DNA from 4 places in the Selenomonas sputigena ATCC 35185 genome. Region 1 is predicted to be linked to each of the others. Evidence: riboswitches for the same ligand, from Rfam matches in the RefSeq annotation. Region 1 holds a riboswitch; each other region holds the start of a gene.
The links. Region 1 has a riboswitch for cobalamin ahead of SELSP_RS09270 (autotransporter outer membrane beta-barrel domain-containing protein). Riboswitches for the same ligand answer to the same signal wherever they lie in the genome.
Positions count from the first base shown of each region.

Region 2: another riboswitch for cobalamin. It lies ahead of SELSP_RS06980 (ABC transporter substrate-binding protein); the one in region 1 lies ahead of SELSP_RS09270 (autotransporter outer membrane beta-barrel domain-containing protein).
Region 3: another riboswitch for cobalamin. It lies ahead of SELSP_RS07185 (ABC transporter substrate-binding protein); the one in region 1 lies ahead of SELSP_RS09270 (autotransporter outer membrane beta-barrel domain-containing protein).
Region 4: another riboswitch for cobalamin. It lies ahead of SELSP_RS10935 (TonB-dependent receptor); the one in region 1 lies ahead of SELSP_RS09270 (autotransporter outer membrane beta-barrel domain-containing protein).

Region 1 is NC_015437.1:2,019,665-2,023,618, reverse strand. It holds gene SELSP_RS09275 (TonB-dependent receptor plug domain-containing protein) at 1-788, shown strand, start outside; cobalamin riboswitch at 949-1,103, shown strand; gene SELSP_RS09270 (autotransporter outer membrane beta-barrel domain-containing protein) at 1,400-3,954, shown strand, end outside.
Region 2 is NC_015437.1:1,533,230-1,537,183, reverse strand. It holds gene SELSP_RS06990 (DNA-deoxyinosine glycosylase) at 1-70, opposite strand, end outside; gene SELSP_RS06985 (hypothetical protein) at 568-969, shown strand; cobalamin riboswitch at 1,116-1,292, shown strand; gene SELSP_RS06980 (ABC transporter substrate-binding protein) at 1,473-2,456, shown strand; gene SELSP_RS06975 (MotA/TolQ/ExbB proton channel family protein) at 2,493-3,131, shown strand; gene SELSP_RS06970 (ExbD/TolR family protein) at 3,128-3,541, shown strand; gene SELSP_RS06965 (energy transducer TonB) at 3,545-3,954, shown strand, end outside.
Region 3 is NC_015437.1:1,578,239-1,582,192, reverse strand. It holds gene SELSP_RS07200 (protein O-GlcNAcase) at 1-859, shown strand, start outside; gene SELSP_RS07195 (nitroreductase family protein) at 951-1,463, shown strand; gene SELSP_RS07190 (MazG nucleotide pyrophosphohydrolase domain-containing protein) at 1,546-2,019, shown strand; cobalamin riboswitch at 2,101-2,272, shown strand; gene SELSP_RS07185 (ABC transporter substrate-binding protein) at 2,455-3,954, shown strand, end outside.
Region 4 is NC_015437.1:2,391,663-2,395,616, reverse strand. It holds gene SELSP_RS10940 (DUF438 domain-containing protein) at 1-448, opposite strand, end outside; cobalamin riboswitch at 628-800, shown strand; gene SELSP_RS10935 (TonB-dependent receptor) at 997-3,234, shown strand; gene SELSP_RS10930 (PepSY-associated TM helix domain-containing protein) at 3,293-3,954, shown strand, end outside.

The DNA of each region.
Region 1 (3,954 bases):
AAGATCAGTGGAACATCACGCCTGCACTCAAGCTCATCGGCGGCATTCGCTACGACAGCAATTCGGCTTTCGGCAGCCATACAAGCCCGAGCGTGAGCCTTGGCTATGATATTACGCCTAGAACTCATGCCTATGTAGCTTATACCGAGTATTTCCTGACCCCGACGCCGAATCAGCTCTATGCGCCGACATATGGCAATCCGAACCTCAAGCCCGAGTCCGGCGATACGCGGGAGATCGGTATTGCGCATGATTTTGGCAAAGGACTGAATGTTGCAGCGCACTACTATTGGCGTCATTCCAAGGATCGTATCGGCTTTCATCCCGTGACATATCAGAATATCAACGTTGGCGATGAGGATGCACATGGCTGGGATCTGCAGCTTGCGAAGCGCTTTGACTCACATGTGAGTGCACGCCTTGGCTATACGAACACGCATGTTGGTAAGACCGAACAGCGCAAAGCAAATGTTGATGGTTATTTGCCGACGCATCAGTGGAATATCGGTGTGGATTACAAGAATCGGAGATTCGACGCATCCTTGATGGCACGCGCCATGATTGACCGTCCGGGTCCCGTGGACAACGCTTTCCCGGAGACGTCGTACTGGGTCTGCGATTTCGGCATGAACTATAAGATCATGGAAACGACGAAGGTCTATCTCAAGGTCAACAATCTCTTCGATAAGTTCTATGCTGAGCGTTCCAATGTGAACTACGGTGGAGCCGGTCAGTGGTGGACGGCTCCGGGACGCAGCTTTGTCGTCGGCGTGGAGCATAGCTTCTAAATATTAAAAAATAATTAAACATATACCTTACGGCTATTCATATTGTTTGATTTATGATATGATAAATGCGTATAGGTTATAAAAGAAAAGAGGAGGCGCTTCTGCTGGTTACGGCATGGCTTTTGAGAGCTTTCCAAGAGCCAAGACAACTTCATACCACAAGAAATGGAAGCCGCAAGGCTGAGTGTGGGGAATCCGGTGTGAATCCGGAGCTGTTCCGCAACTGTATGGGGAGTCCTGCCATCGTACGTCTCTCACAAAGAGATGGCAGGATGATGAGCTAAGTCAGAGTGCCGCCTGTTTTCTTTTCGTCACGTCACTTGCGCGATACAAGATGGCGCGTAGCAGGCCAAGGAGTTTGGGCTGTCGTTTGACAGTTCTCATTTTCATGGAAGGCTATGTGTTCTTTTTGTGTCGCGTTTTTTTGTTGGAGTGCTGTCAAGGGAGGCGATGGCAATGGTGTTGGAAAGGCTGAGAACCTGTTAGAAAGGCTGGCAGGCCGGTAAGCGGTTTGAGAGTATTTATGGCGCGGACTGCGCCGCTGAGAAACATGGCAGAGAAAAGAAGTCGCTGAAGAAAGCGATTTCACAGAACAAAGGAGAGATAAAGATATGAGGAAAAAAGCGCGTCTGAAGCAACTGACTTTAGGCATTGCCGCAGCCTTGCTGGCAGGCTCATGGCAAGTGCCGGCGTGGGCGGCAGAGCAGGGACCGATCAAGGAAGATACGACGCTGACGGCGGATACCGAGGTCAAGGCAGATAAGAATACGATCAAGTGGAATATTGTGAATGGCGCATCGGCTGTTTATGCGAACAGCTCGCTTACGCTCGATATGGCAGGGCACGATCTCAAACTGGATATTCGCAATCTAAAGAATGAGAATAATCGCGCCTCGGGACTTCATATTCGCCCTAATGCAACGTTAACTGTTCATAGCGATAAGAACAATGCCAGTGCGGCAAACCGTCTCATCACCATCAATGCCCATGGAAACTGGAAGGATGCCGATCAGCATGGCGGTGCGACAAGCGGCATTCGGTTCGACGAATATGCAAAAAAACCGATGAAAGCGGATATCCATGCAGATGTGCAGATCAATGAGCTTTGGGCAGGCAGAGAATTTGCCCGCGGCATTTGGGCGCCGGGTAAAGCGACGCTCAATCTGGATGGCACGTTCACGATAAAACCGGGAGCCGTCTACCATTATTGGACGGAAGCCGGACTGGGGAACGTGAAATCACCGAGTACGTATGGTATTCATGTGACAGGAGAGAGTAATACGCTGAATATTCGTCGCGTGGATATTGACGATCCGAAGATCCAGCGCGGCATTCAGTTTGGTGATGAATTCAATTCTGCTAAAGACAGCGTTCTGCGCATCGGCGGCGGCAAGCTGAAGATTGCCGACAACAAGGCGCGCGATCAATGGTTGATGTGGGTGAAGGGATCGAGCAAAACCTATTTCAATGTGAATGAGGCGGGCACCGATGCTGCGGATCAAAAGACGGAGCTGGCAGGTCCCATTCATACGGAAAACGGCGGCGAAGTCTACCTCGGCCTTAATGGAGCGGATTCCAAATGGCTCGGCGGTACGGAAGCTGGCGCAACGGGAAAGACGACGCTCTTTTTGAAGAACGGCGCGACGTGGGATACGATGAACGGCGGGCGCGGCACGCGGCTTGCCCGACTCTCAAGCACGAATGGCAATGAGGGAAACATTTTCCAAAATGATGCAGGCAAGCTGACGATTGACGACTATGCGGGTCGGCAAAAGATCTACTACAGTCATACGGGCGGCGACGGCACAGACACATCGCACTACACGGCAGGTGATACGCACATCAAAAAGGCGGCGGCGAACTCTTTCGTCACGATGGTGACGGACCGCACAAATCCTGCAGCGAATGAAGAACAGATTCATAAAACGCTCAACGCACTCGCAGGTAAGCTCTACTACGATGCAGCAAAGAGCGGGGAAGACCATCTCACGGGTCGGGCAATGCTCGCGGAAGGCTTGACGGCATCTTCGGCAGAAGTCAAGGTCGAGCGCATGAAGTTCTCTGCGACGACTGGGCAAGGCAGCACGGACGGTACGCCCGCTGCTCCCTTGCCGCCTGTTACGCCGCCAGGCACGACGCCTGGACAGCCATCTACGCCGCCCGCTTCTGCCGTGCTGGATACGACGCAGCAGATTGCAGAAGTCGGTTTTGACAGCATGGATCTGAGCGAGAAGTGGAAGAATGATGGCTACGGCGATGACAACGGGCACTATACCTTTGACAAGGACGTCATCATTCGCACGAAGGCGAGCGACAACAAGGTGATCCCTGCGCAGCGATATTATACGGGCGGTATCGTGGTTGATGAGGAGGCTCCTGAAGGGCCTGTCACTGTCGATATGAAGGCTCATAGGCTGACGCTGAACAGTACGGCGGACTCGGATGAAAGATATGCGAGCGGTATCGTGGCGACTGCCGGAAATCTGGAAATCAAGCGTGCGGGCGGCATCGATATCAATATTACGGGCAGCAAGCGCTCAGAACACGGCATCTATGCCATGGCAACCAGTCGCAGAGATGGCCGTATCGTCATAGAAAACGACGATACAGCACCGCATGCAGTTAAGATTCGCAATACATCGAGCGGGGAAAAAGGCAACGCCATCACGGCAAAAGGTGCATCATCGAGAAGCGCCCTCGTCGACATCAAGGGGCTTGTCGATATCGAGCAGGATAAGGAAAATCTTCTCTATGCCTCGAATGACGGCGAAATCCGTATCGGCGGCGGACGCATGATGGCCGGAGCGAATGCGAAAGCCGTGCATATCACGAGGCAAGGCAAGGTATTCATCAATGCGAGAAGCGCCGGTGACGGCGTTGACGCTGCTTCGACGGAGCGCGATGTCAAGGTCGAAGGCAACGTGTTGCTTGAGGGCAATGGCGGCGTCTTCGGTGCAGCGCTCAATACGGAACAGTCCTACATCAAGGGAAAGATTGGCAGCTCGGGCAGCGGGAGTACTCGTCTTCTGCTGGCAAATGGTGCGCGTTGGGATAATCAGTCGGTCGGTATCGGCGGCGATACGATTGGCAGGAGTCATTTGACACATTTGAAGTCGGACGGCGGCGCGATTCACCAGAATGATACGCAGGATCTCACCATTGACAA
Region 2 (3,954 bases), 490 kb from region 1:
GAATGATATGCGTGCAGTTTGCGTCGATGCTCGGAGGAAAGCCGACGCAGGTGAAGGGAGAAGCGGGCATGAGCAGGACTCCTTTGCAGTGGAATTTGACGAATCTGCCTTTACGTCGTATAATAAGCGTAGAAAGGGTGCTACTGGTAACGGTCAGCCCGAGACAGTTTTAAAGGATTGAGAATCCCCGCCTAACTTTTGTCGGAGCAGGCGGGGATTCTTACGCTTTTAACGCTACGATGCAAATCGTAACGAGAAACACCAACGATAAAAAATCGTACAGGGTTATAAGCAGCGCCCTGCTGAGCCGTCCAAGAAGCAAGTCCAAAGGGCGCGGCTGATTGGCAAACGGCTCGTATGCGAAAACGTCCCAAGAATGCAAGCGCAAAGCGCGCCGCATGATTGGCTGACGTTGACCGCCAAGGAGGGCTAAGAATCGACCGCCACCGTTGTAGTAGCACCGTCTATATTATAGCACACATCCAATATTCATGGGAAGATTCCCGAAAAGGAAGCGCCTTAAGGAATTCTCCGATTCTTTCGACATAGAAATTGGAGGTGTTTTCTATGAACATGATCGAGAAACTTGGCGGACATGGCCTCGCATCTGCTGTAGGCGCGGTGCACAAGAAGAAGTCCGAGGCGGCACAGGATGCTTTTTCCGCCATCCTGCGGCAGATGGAAACGGGCGGCGGTGCGCCTCGCGGCGAAAATTCTGGCGATAAGAACGAGGAAGAAACGACGACCGTGACGAAGGTGATGGCAGACGGTTCCGTGCTCGTCACCGTCTATCGTGGGACGGAAATCATTTCGGAGAACAAGACGAAGGCAACGACTGCCGAGAAGGATTCAACGGTCATCAGCACGAGGACAGAGCACATTGGGGGCGTGAAAGAAGCTGAGTTGAACGGTCGAACTGGTGCTGCGAGCGGAGCGAGTGCAGCGATGCTTCTGCAGTCGTTGGGCTGAGGATAGCTTTCATAAGAGACGAAGCGAAGGGGCTGCCAAAAGGCAGCCCCTTGTCGTTCTCGCCGAAGTGCATTGACAAGCCATAAGTTTTGCGGTAGCATAGGCGGTGAATCAGTGTATTCATAATTTCATGAAGGACAGCGGAAAATCTCCGCTGTGGAGCAGGTACCCGCAAGGGTTTAAAAGAAAATCCGGATATGCCGGAGCGGTCCCGCCACTGTGAGGGGAGCGAAGCTGCAAGGATGTCACTGGGGCGTTGTCCTGGGAAGGCGCAGCCGAGCGATGAACCGAGCCAGGAGAACTGCCTGCTTGACAATCACCGTTTGACCTGCGATCGATGGGAAGGGGATTCTTCTGTGCCTGTGTGCGCCTTCGTGCCGCTGCAGGAGGGAGCTTTTCTCTTCGAGGGAGGAAGGCTCTTTTTTATGGATGATTTTCCTCGCAGAAAGTTGGATTTCACCGCTATCGAAGCTCTGTCACAGGCGGTGGGAGGAGGAAAGGGTTTGAAGAAAAGTTTCTTTGTCCTAGTCATAGTCGTCGTTTGCCTGCTGCTGACGGCGTGCCGTACAGCGCCGGAGGCGGCGCAAGGCGGTGCGGGAAGCTATACGGTCACGGACAGCCAAGGGACGGTCGTCACCGTGCCGGCAAAGCCGCATCGCATCGTCACGCTTTCGATGAGCACGGACGAGGTCATGCTCGGTCTCGTGCCGCCCGAGGATATGGCGGCGGTAAACGGCCTCCTCGATGACCCCGTAAGTTCGAATGTTGTGGAGCTTGCGAAGAAGGTGGAAAAGCGCGTCGGCAATCCGACAGTGGAAGAACTCGTCGCACTCTCGCCCGATCTCGTCATCGTGCCTGACTGGGGGGATCTCGCCATCGTGCCGTCGCTTCGTGAAGCGGGGCTTACCGTCGTCGTCTGCAAGGGCGCGAGGAATCTCGCCGAGATCAAGGAGACGATCGTGCTTCTCGCACAGGCGGCAGGCGTGTCCGAGCGCGGGGAGAAGCTCCTTGCGATGATGGACGAGCATCTCAAAGGCATAGAGAAGAAGGTCAGCGCCATCCCCGAGAGCGAGCGCAAGACCGTCGTCTTGATTTCCTTGATGTCGGGTTATGGCGGCATCGGCTCCAGCTTTGACGACGCCTGCCGTTATGCGGGCGTGAAGAACGGCAGGTCGGCGCTCGGCATCCGCGACGGGCAAGTCATGACGAAGGAGCAGCTCGTCGAGATCAATCCAGACATCCTCTTCGTACCGACGTACAATGACCATGGGAAATTCGACGTCGACAAGTTCCGCAAGGAATACTTCGACGACCCATCCCTGCAAACGGTCAAGGCCATCCGCGAGCATCGCCTCGAAGAACCGACGGAAGCCTACATCTACAACTGTTCGCAGGACTTCGTGCTCGGCGTGCAGGAAATCGCCTATTGCGCATACGGAGACGCCTTCGCCCAAGGGCGTGAAGAGCATCTCTCGGCGGTGGAATAGAAGAGTACTTTTATGTAATTTCAGGAGGATTTTTTCATGGACGCAATTATGACAGGCATAGAGTTTTTCCACAAGGGCGGCTCCATCATGTATGTACTGCTCCTTTGCTCGATCTTCGTCGTGACGATCGGCATCGAGCGTGCGATGTACTTTTCGCGCATGGACACAGGACGCGCCTTTACGCGGGAGTTTTATCAGTGCATGGCGAACGATGATTTTGCGGGGGCGAGGAAACTTGCCGAAGATCATCGCGGGGCGCTTGCCAACATTCTTTTCGGGGCGATGAAGCTCGTAAAGAAGGATTCGTCTCGCGTCTCCTCCTACATGGAGATTCAGTCGGGCATCGTGCTGTCGAAGCTTAGGAAGCGTCTCTATTATTTGAGCGTCATCGTGACGATGGCGCCGCTTCTGGGACTTCTCGGCACGATCAGCGGCATGATCTCGGCATTTTCCGTGTTCAACCTTCAGTCGGGACAGGCGACGGCGATCACGGGCGGCGTCGGCGAGGCTTTGATCGCGACTGCCATGGGGCTTTGTGTCGCCATCATCGCACTCTCCGTGCACGCGTACTTCACGCAGCGCATTGAGAGCATTGTGACGGATATGGAGCAGTGCTTCTCACTTGTCGAGGGTGCGAAGGATGCGCTTTCTTCCAATGAGGGGGCGGCGCGATGAGGCTCAGGGACAGGAGGGGCTTCGACAAGCCCGAGATCATCATCATCCCGATGATTGACATCATGTTCTTCCTTCTCGTCTTCTTCATGCTCAGCACGCTCTACATGGTGAATCTCAAGACTGTCGACGTCAATATGCCGAAGGCGGCAAACGTGGAAACGCAGATGCGCGTGACTTATGTCGTCACGATGAAGAAGGACGGCAGCCTTTTCCTTGAGGATCAGCCCATCGCGGAAAAGACGCTTCTTGAGCGCGCCAAGGCGGAGAATGCGAGAAACGGCAACTTCTCCCTCGTGCTGCGCGCCGACCAGGACATTGACTATGGCATGGTCTATGCGCTCCTCGACAAGTTCAAGGGGGCGGGCATCACGCGTTTCGGACTTGCCGGCGAAAGTGCAGGGGGCAAGTGACGTATGGAGAATACGAGAGATAAGTACAAGGCTCTCCTCGCGTCTCTCGGTGTGCATCTCATCATCTTTTTTATCGCGGCGGCTGTCGGCGTCTTTTCCATGGCGACGATGAAAGAGAAGAGCGATAACGTCGAGGTCGTCATCTATGACGAGGCGCAGGATGAGGGAAGCGAAGGCGGCGGCTCGCCGCCGCAGGTAGAAGCGGCGCCGGCCGTCGACGAGGTCGTGATACCCGACAAGACTTTGCCTCCGATCGATCAGAAGCCTCCCGAAGAGTCGGATAAGCCGAGTCAGAAGCGAGAAGCGCGTGCGGGCAATCCACTGGGACAAGGCGGTGAAGGAAAAGGCGTCGGCACGGGCATCGGCGATGGCAAGGGGCCGGGCACGGGCGGCACGGGGACGGGAGTCAGCCA
Region 3 (3,954 bases), 440 kb from region 1:
GTCCTACACGCGCGAATTTGCCGCGCAGCTCGATGACGATATCGTCGTTCTGTTCACGGGAGAAGGCGTCGTGCCCGAAGGCATAAGCGCCGAAGATATGACGGAGGCCGAGCGCCTTTATGGACGGCCGCTCGGCATCTGGTGGAACTATCCCGTGACAGACTACTTGCCGGGAAAACTCGCGCTTGGCCCCGTACAGGGATTGGATGAAGCTGTGGCGGAGCGTGCGCCCATGTTCTTGATGAACCCGATGGAAAAGCCCTATCTTTCGCGCATCGCCTTGGCGACGGGCGCGAAATGGCTCTCTTCGCCCGACGCGTATGATGCGGAAAGAGCTTGGCATACCGCCATCCGTGAGCAATACGGCGGCTTGGCGGGAGCGATGGAACTTTTCGCGCTTCATTCGCGCCGCATGGAAAAGGATTGGGCACATACGGGCGCACTCGATGCGCCTTTGCTGAAAGAGCAGATGGAAGCTTTCTGGCAAAAGGTGGAGCGTGGGGAAAGGGCCGACAAGGAAGCGGAAGCTCTCGCAAAGGAATTTCATCGCCTGAAGCGTGCTGCCAAGCAGTTGAAGGAGAAGCTTCCACCGGAAACTCTTGCCGAATGCCTGCTGCAGCTCCAGCTCTTCGCTCAATATGCGGAGTCGGCGGAAACGTCCCTCGCGATGGTGAAAGCGCGACGCGAAGGACGCTTTGCGCACGAGACGGCGCTTTATCAAAAAATCAAGGACGTTCCAACAGAGCAGCAAAAAAAGGAAGAACCGCGTCTCTCCGAGCAGGTGCTCGCAGATTTTATTGCGAGGGCGAAATCGTGGCATGAAATGCAGGAGCATGGCGTAGGACGGAGGGACAACTAGTCGATCGGTCTGCGCCTTGATCTCTTGGGAGGTTATGCTAGAATATATTAAAGATGTATGGATGTGCATTTTCGTAGAGGAGGAGTTCTTTATGTCGTTTCTTGATTTGGCGAAAAAGCGCTATTCTTGCCGCAAGCTTTCGGCGCAGCCTGTGGAGGAGGAGAAGCTGCAAAAGATTTTGGAGGCGGGGAATCTCGCACCGACCGCCCACAACAATCAGCCGCTTCATATCTGGCTTCTTGAGAGCGCTGAGGCGATGGAGAAGGTTTCACAGACGACATCCTTCATCTTCGGCGCACCCGTCGCCTTTGTTGTGGGCAGCAAGGCGGATGATGCTTGGGTACGTCCCTTTGACAAGAAAAACTTCGCCGATGTCGATGCGAGCATTGTGGCGACGCATATGATGCTGGCGATTGAAGACTTGGGACTTGGGACGACGTGGGTCGCGCATTTCGATGCGCCGAAGCTCAAGGAGCTTTTCCCTGAGATGGAGGACTATGAGCTTGTGGCGATCTTCCCCGTCGGCTATCCAGCCGAAGATGCAAAGCCTTCGGCGCGTCATGCGGAGCGAGTAGGTATTGAGATGCTTGCGGATTGGCTTTGAGAGATCGCTGTTGCCCCGCTGCACGCATGTTGCGGCGGGGTTTTCCTTATGGAGCGGATTTTGTTGAATGCGAGGAGGACTTATGACATACGTTGATCAATTGCAGGATATTGTGCGCACGCTGCGCTCCGAACATGGCTGCCCATGGGATCGGAAGCAGACGCATGAGAGCATCAAGCCAGGCTGCATAGAGGAAGCGGTCGAGGTGCTCTGCGGCATCAATATCCTGAAGGAGACAGGAAGGGCGGAAAACCTGCGTGAGGAGCTTGGAGATCTTCTGCTGCAAGTGATCTTTCATGCGCAGCTTGCCGAAGAAGAGGGACTGTTCACGTTGGAGGATGTGGCAAAGGCTGCCGCAGAGAAGATGGTGCGCCGCCATCCGCACGTGTTCGGCAAGCCGGTCAAGGATGCGTCAGGCAAGCCACTGACGGAATGGAAGGAAATCAAGGCATGGGAGAAGTCCGGTCGAGAGTGGGAAGAGGACTACCTGCCCGATGCCTTTGCGGAGGCTGTGCAGCTTTTGCAGAAGGCGAAGGAGCGCAAGAAATTGCAGTAGAACTAGGCGCATGAGCGGTTTGGTTTCTCAACGCCCATTGACACCCTATTTATTCTATGATAGGCTGAATCCGAAAGTAACTTCATATTTTGCCGATCGGGTGCGCATAGCGCTCAATAGAGAAGCAGGTGAAAGACCTGTGCTGTCCCGCAGCTGTAATGCAGAGTCGACCTCATGATGCCACTGGGAAACTGGGAAGGCGAGGAAGATGAGGATGCAGAGCCAGAAGAACTGCCCGCTCGGAGCGCTGTTATTATTCCTGCGAGAGACAGGAAGGCGTGGCTTGTGTTTCGTGCGCCTTTTTGCTCTTTAGCAAAGAGGCTTTTTATATGTCTGGACGAAAGCGATGGAAGGAGGTGGATGGAAGGCGTAGAATGATGGAGCATCTACAGGAAGAGATATTATGAGTATTCAGTGTTATGGATGCGAGGAGGCATGAAAGTGAAGAAGTTTTGTATGTTTCTGCTGGCGGCGATGATGATTCTCACCGTCGGCTGCGGAGGCGCGGATCAGGCGAAAAACGAGCGCGCAGAGAAGGGTGAAATCGTGATCTCGGTCGGCAAGTATATGGTAGGCGAGGGCTTCGATCCGACGATGGGATGGGGGCTCTGGGGACCGGATCCGTTCCACAGCGCATTGATGGGACATGATGAAAAGAATCAGCTCATCAAGGAGCTGGCTACAAACGTTGAGCGTTCAGAGGACGGGCTGAAATATACCTTTACGATCCGGGATGATGCGAAATTCTCTGACGGTCAGCCGCTGACGGCAGAGGATGTCGTCTTTACCTACGAAACGGCGAAGAAGGCGGCCAGCGCCGTGGATCTGACCGCGATGGAGTCGGTGCGCGCCCTGTCCCCGACGCAGGTGGAGTTCAAGCTGTCACGCCCGTGGTCTGTTTTCCTCGAAACGGCGGCCTCCCTCGGCATTGTGCCGAAGCACGCCTATAAAGAAGGGTATGCGACGGCACCGGTCGGCAGCGGTCCCTGGAAGGTCGTCTCGTTCCAAAAGGAACAGCAGCTTGTGATGGAGCCGAACGAATATTATTACGGAGAAAAGCCGAAGCTGAAAAAGGTGACGGCGCTGAATCTGGGTGATGATGCTGTGCTTGCAGCAGCGCAGTCCGGACAGGTCGATCTCGTCTTTGCACCGCCCGAATTTGCTGAGGCAAGCGTGCCGAATATGAAATTGGTAGTGATGGACAGCATTGACAGCTTCTGCGTCAATATGCCGCAGGAGTCGGAGCATGACGAAAACGGCATGCTGGTCGGCAACAATGTGACGAGCGATCCTGCCATCCGCCAAGCACTGAACATCGGCATCGACCGCAAGACGATCATCGAGAATGCGCTCGGCGGCTTCGGAAAGCCGACGATGAATTTTGCAGAAGCTCTTTCTTGGGCGAATAACGATTTGCAGGAATCGGACAACCGCGTGGACGAAGCAGTGAAGATTCTTGAGGCTGCGGGCTGGGTGGATACGGACGGCGACGGCATTCGCGAGAAGAACGGGCAGAAGGCGGAATTCGTCATCAATGGCCGTTCCAATGACCTGCAGCGTTACAATACAGCGGTGGCGCTTGCACAGGATGCGAAGAAGCTCGGCATCAACATTATCGCAAAGTCGACGCCGTGGTCGGAGGCCCGCAAGATAGCGCGCAACATCCCGACGGTATGGGCGATTGGCGACTATACGCCGCAAGCAATCTACAATTATTTCCATTCCTCGCAGGTCGGGGTGAATGTCATCAACAACTCTGCCATGTATCGCAATCCGACGGTCACTGCGCATATCGATCGGGCACTTGCCGCTGCGACCGATGAGGAGATGCTGCGCGAGTTCCGTGCGGCACAGTGGGATGGCGTGACGGGGCCGAAGGTCGATATCCCTTATCTTTGGATTGCGACGGTTCAGGTGCCGTATTTCGTCAATAAT
Region 4 (3,954 bases), 370 kb from region 1:
CGAAGTCCTTGATGAAATCTTTGCGTACCGTCTCCAGCGACTCGCCCGCCGAAAGGCGCTCTAAGAAGCCCTTGAGCACAGCCGCGCGTCCCGTCGCCTCTCCGTCCGTCGCGCCTGTCGCCGCAGCCGCATGGGTGCAGCCGCAGCCGTCTTCGCCGTGCACATGGGGATGCGGCTCGTGCGTACCGCAAGAGCCGCACGCGTGCGCCGCAGCAGCTTCGTCCTGTTTGATCGTGAAACCGCGTGCCTCCAGCTCGCGCACGACGTCTTCCAGCTTCATTCCTTTGATCGCCACTCCCTTGGGCACGGTCATGACGCGGCCCATGACGTTCAAGACCATCGGATTCGTGATTTCCTTGAAGCCGATCTCCGCCATGGCCTGCTGAAATTCCGGAAATTCCTCGACAAGTTCCGCCACCGTTTTATTGAAGTCCAATTCCTTTTTCATATCGATCTCTCCTGTTCCAAATCTGAATGCGTTTCTCATTGCAGTCATTATAGCAGATAGGGATTGCGCTTGTCGTCATATTTGTTACGGGTTTTGGAGCAGCATTTGTTTAGTTTGGTATTGACAATGCCTGTGATGCATGATATTCTTTGGCGGAAGGATTGTTATGAAGAAATAAAAATTCTATATTTGGGTCAGGTGTCGCAAGACTTAATAGGGAAGTCGGTTGAAGCCGGCGCGGTCACGCCACTGTAACAGGGAGCACGCTGCAAAATGCCACTGAGGAAACTTGGGAAGGTGCAGCCGTGCGATGAACTGGAGCCAGGAGAACTGCCTGATCAACAATCACCGTTTGAACCTGCGAGCGATGGGGAGGAGATTTTGGCGGCAGCAAGCCCATGCCTTTTGCTAGACCGAGGCACAGCGTACAGCCATTGACGGAAGTTTTTGCACAGCCCCTCCTTTTTCGCGCACGAAAGGAGGGGTTGTGTTTTATTTTTGGAAATTGTGCGTGTAGTTTACTAGATGAGGAAAGGGAGTTCTGCAAAATGAATCCATGGAAAAAGAAATGCCTGACGCTTGCCGTCATCTGTTCCGTTATGGGAACAACCCAAGTGTATGCGGCGGAAAAAAGTGCTGAGACGACGAACACAGCAGTTGATTCGACGACGGTGTCCACGGAAACTTCGTCCGCGGCGGAGGGGCATGACCTCGGAGAGACGACCGTCACGGCGACGAGAGTCGCGGAACCTGTCAACAAAGTTCCCGCCAACGTCACCGTCATCACAGCGAAAGAACTTGAAAAGAGGCATGTCTTCAGTTTGCGCGAAGCGCTTGCGAGGGAGGCAGGCATCTATGTTGCGCCGACGGCAGAAGTGAAGGATGGCTTGGAGTTGCGTGGATTTAGTGGCCCGAACATCCTTGTCATGTACAATGGACAGCAGCTCAACACGGCCTTTGACGGCGGCGTCAATTGGGATTCCATCCCGCTCAGTGACATCGAGCGCATCGAGATCGTGCGCGGAGCTAGTTCCTCGCTCTACGGCGGTCATGCTGTCGCCGGTGTCATCAACATCATTACGAAGAAACCGAAAAAGCCGGAGAATCCCGAGCAGCAGCTCCTTCATGGCAAGATTGAAGTCTCTCACGGCAGCAACAACACATGGCAGCGCGGCATGCAGGTCACGGGCGGCGACGGTAAGCTCGACTTCCGTCTCGGTTACGAAAAACGTACATCGGATGGCTGGGTTGGGCACTATGCCACGACGGACGAGTGGTATGATACAGGCGTTACTCCGGATGCGACGGGCGTATTTCCGAAGCTTTCTGATGGTGAATATATCGTAGGCAGCCGTGGTGCAAGAAAAAAATCAAGTGAAAATGTCTTCTTTGACATGAATTACGACTTTGATGCCAACCGTTCGTTCAGCTACACCTATATGCACAATTCTTATAAGTATTCTTACCATGACCCCATCACTTATTTGCGTGATGCGAGCGGAAATCCTACATTTTCTGGGACGGTACTCTTGCCGAATGGCAATTATATCAGCGTCTCGCCAGGGGATTTTCTCGGCTATATGGGAAAGCGCGAGCAAGACGTCCACAAATTGCGCTATGAGGATAAGAAAAACTCTTTCACGGCGAACATCGGCTATAGCGACACCACGAAGGATGGTTATTCCGGTGCCTCGCGGCGCGCTACAAGCATCGATTGGACGGGATTGGGAAACCGAGCGGAATATCCTACGAAGAACTACAATATAGAAGCGCAAAAGAAATGGACGATTAAGAATCATACGCTGCTTGCAGGCTTTGCATGGATGAAAGACAAGATGCGCTATCGTGCCGTTGATCTTCATCATTGGAAGGATTGGAGTTCAGAATATGGCGATCCATACGCACAGAGCGGTGGCTCCATCATCTCCACAGCTCTTTTCGTGCAGGATGAGTTAGAACTTGATCCGCGTTGGCGGCTGCAGGTCGGTCTGCGTTATGACCGCTTCGATAAGAAGGATGGCTATTCCTACATCGATGATGTACGCAAAGATTATGAAGACACGGCCTTCAATGCCTGGAGTCCAAAATTCGCTGTGACCTATGAGCCGCAAAAGGACACGATGATTTATGCCAGCTTTGGCAAATCATTCAATCCGCCGTCGATTTATCGTCTTTATCGCCGTGCGGGAGACGACCCGCGTTCCATCAAGGCCAATCCTGATCTGACGCCGGAAAAATCTACGACGTACGAACTGGGAATGAAACAGAAGATCAACAAGAACACCTCATATGGTTTGACGTTCTTCCGCGTGGATACGAAGGATAAGATTGCCATCGCTACGCGCAACGGTATCAGAGCCTATTACAACATGAATGAAGCGATGATCAAGGGGATAGAGTTCGACGTCAAGCATCGTCTGAGCCGCGATTGGCGGGTATATCTGAACTACACCTTTGAATCAGGCGAATATACGAGCGGCGGCGATACGTACCGAGATTGGGATTTGCCGAAGCACATGGCAGGCTTCGGTATCGACTATACGTGCGGGAAGTTCGGCGGCGTCCTTGATGCAAGGTATGTGGCCGCAAGGCAGGACGTTGATACGATTACCGGTGAATACGGCTCGGAGGACAGCTTCTTCACTACGAATCTCTGCTTGACGTATAAGTTCGACGACAGCTTCAGAATGCAGTTCGGCATCGATAACCTCTTCAATCGGCACTTCTACGCGAATGAAGCAGCGAGCGATAGAACTTATTCTCTCGGTGCGATGTACTCCTTCTAGAGAAGCGCGGATGAATTCGGCAGGGCTTATCATATCTGCACCACGAAAGGACCGCTCCATGAGACTCATCTATCGTCTGCATCGCTGGATCAGCACCGTATGTGCCGTTTTCTTCCTGCTGCTCGTCTTGACGGGGCTGCCGCTGCTCTTTAACGGTGATATCGCGCGCTGGAATGCGCTTGAAAAACGGCCTGCCTTCGGCGAGACATCCTCTCGTGTGCTTTGGGCGGAAGCGGCAAAGGGCTTGGAGCGGATTGAGCGCGAGAATCCCGGGCGCAGGGTGCAGTCGATTTCCGCCTATCCCGAGCGCGGGCTTCTCGTCTATCGGTTCTCGCACACCGGCGGCGGATATGGCGTATCTGCGCTCGCCTACGCGCCGCAGCAGGACGCGCTTGTGCCTTGGCGGAGCGGCGGCGTCAAATCGCCCGCGCTCGCTGCATTTATGGGCTGGATGCATCACCTGCATCTGCGCCTCGCCATGGGGCAGGGCGGCATGATCTTCCTCGGTGTCATGTGCTTCTTGAGTTTCCTCTCGATCTTGGGCGGGGTGCTTCTCTATCCGTCCTTCATGAAGCGGCGGCTTTTCGGCGGTATGCGAGGCGGCACGTCAGCGGGCAGTTTTTTCGACTGGCACATCTTCCTCGGTATCCTCACGGCAGTCTGGGCATCGCTTCTGACCTTGAGCGGGATCGCCATCGTCTTCGGCATACTCGGCTACAG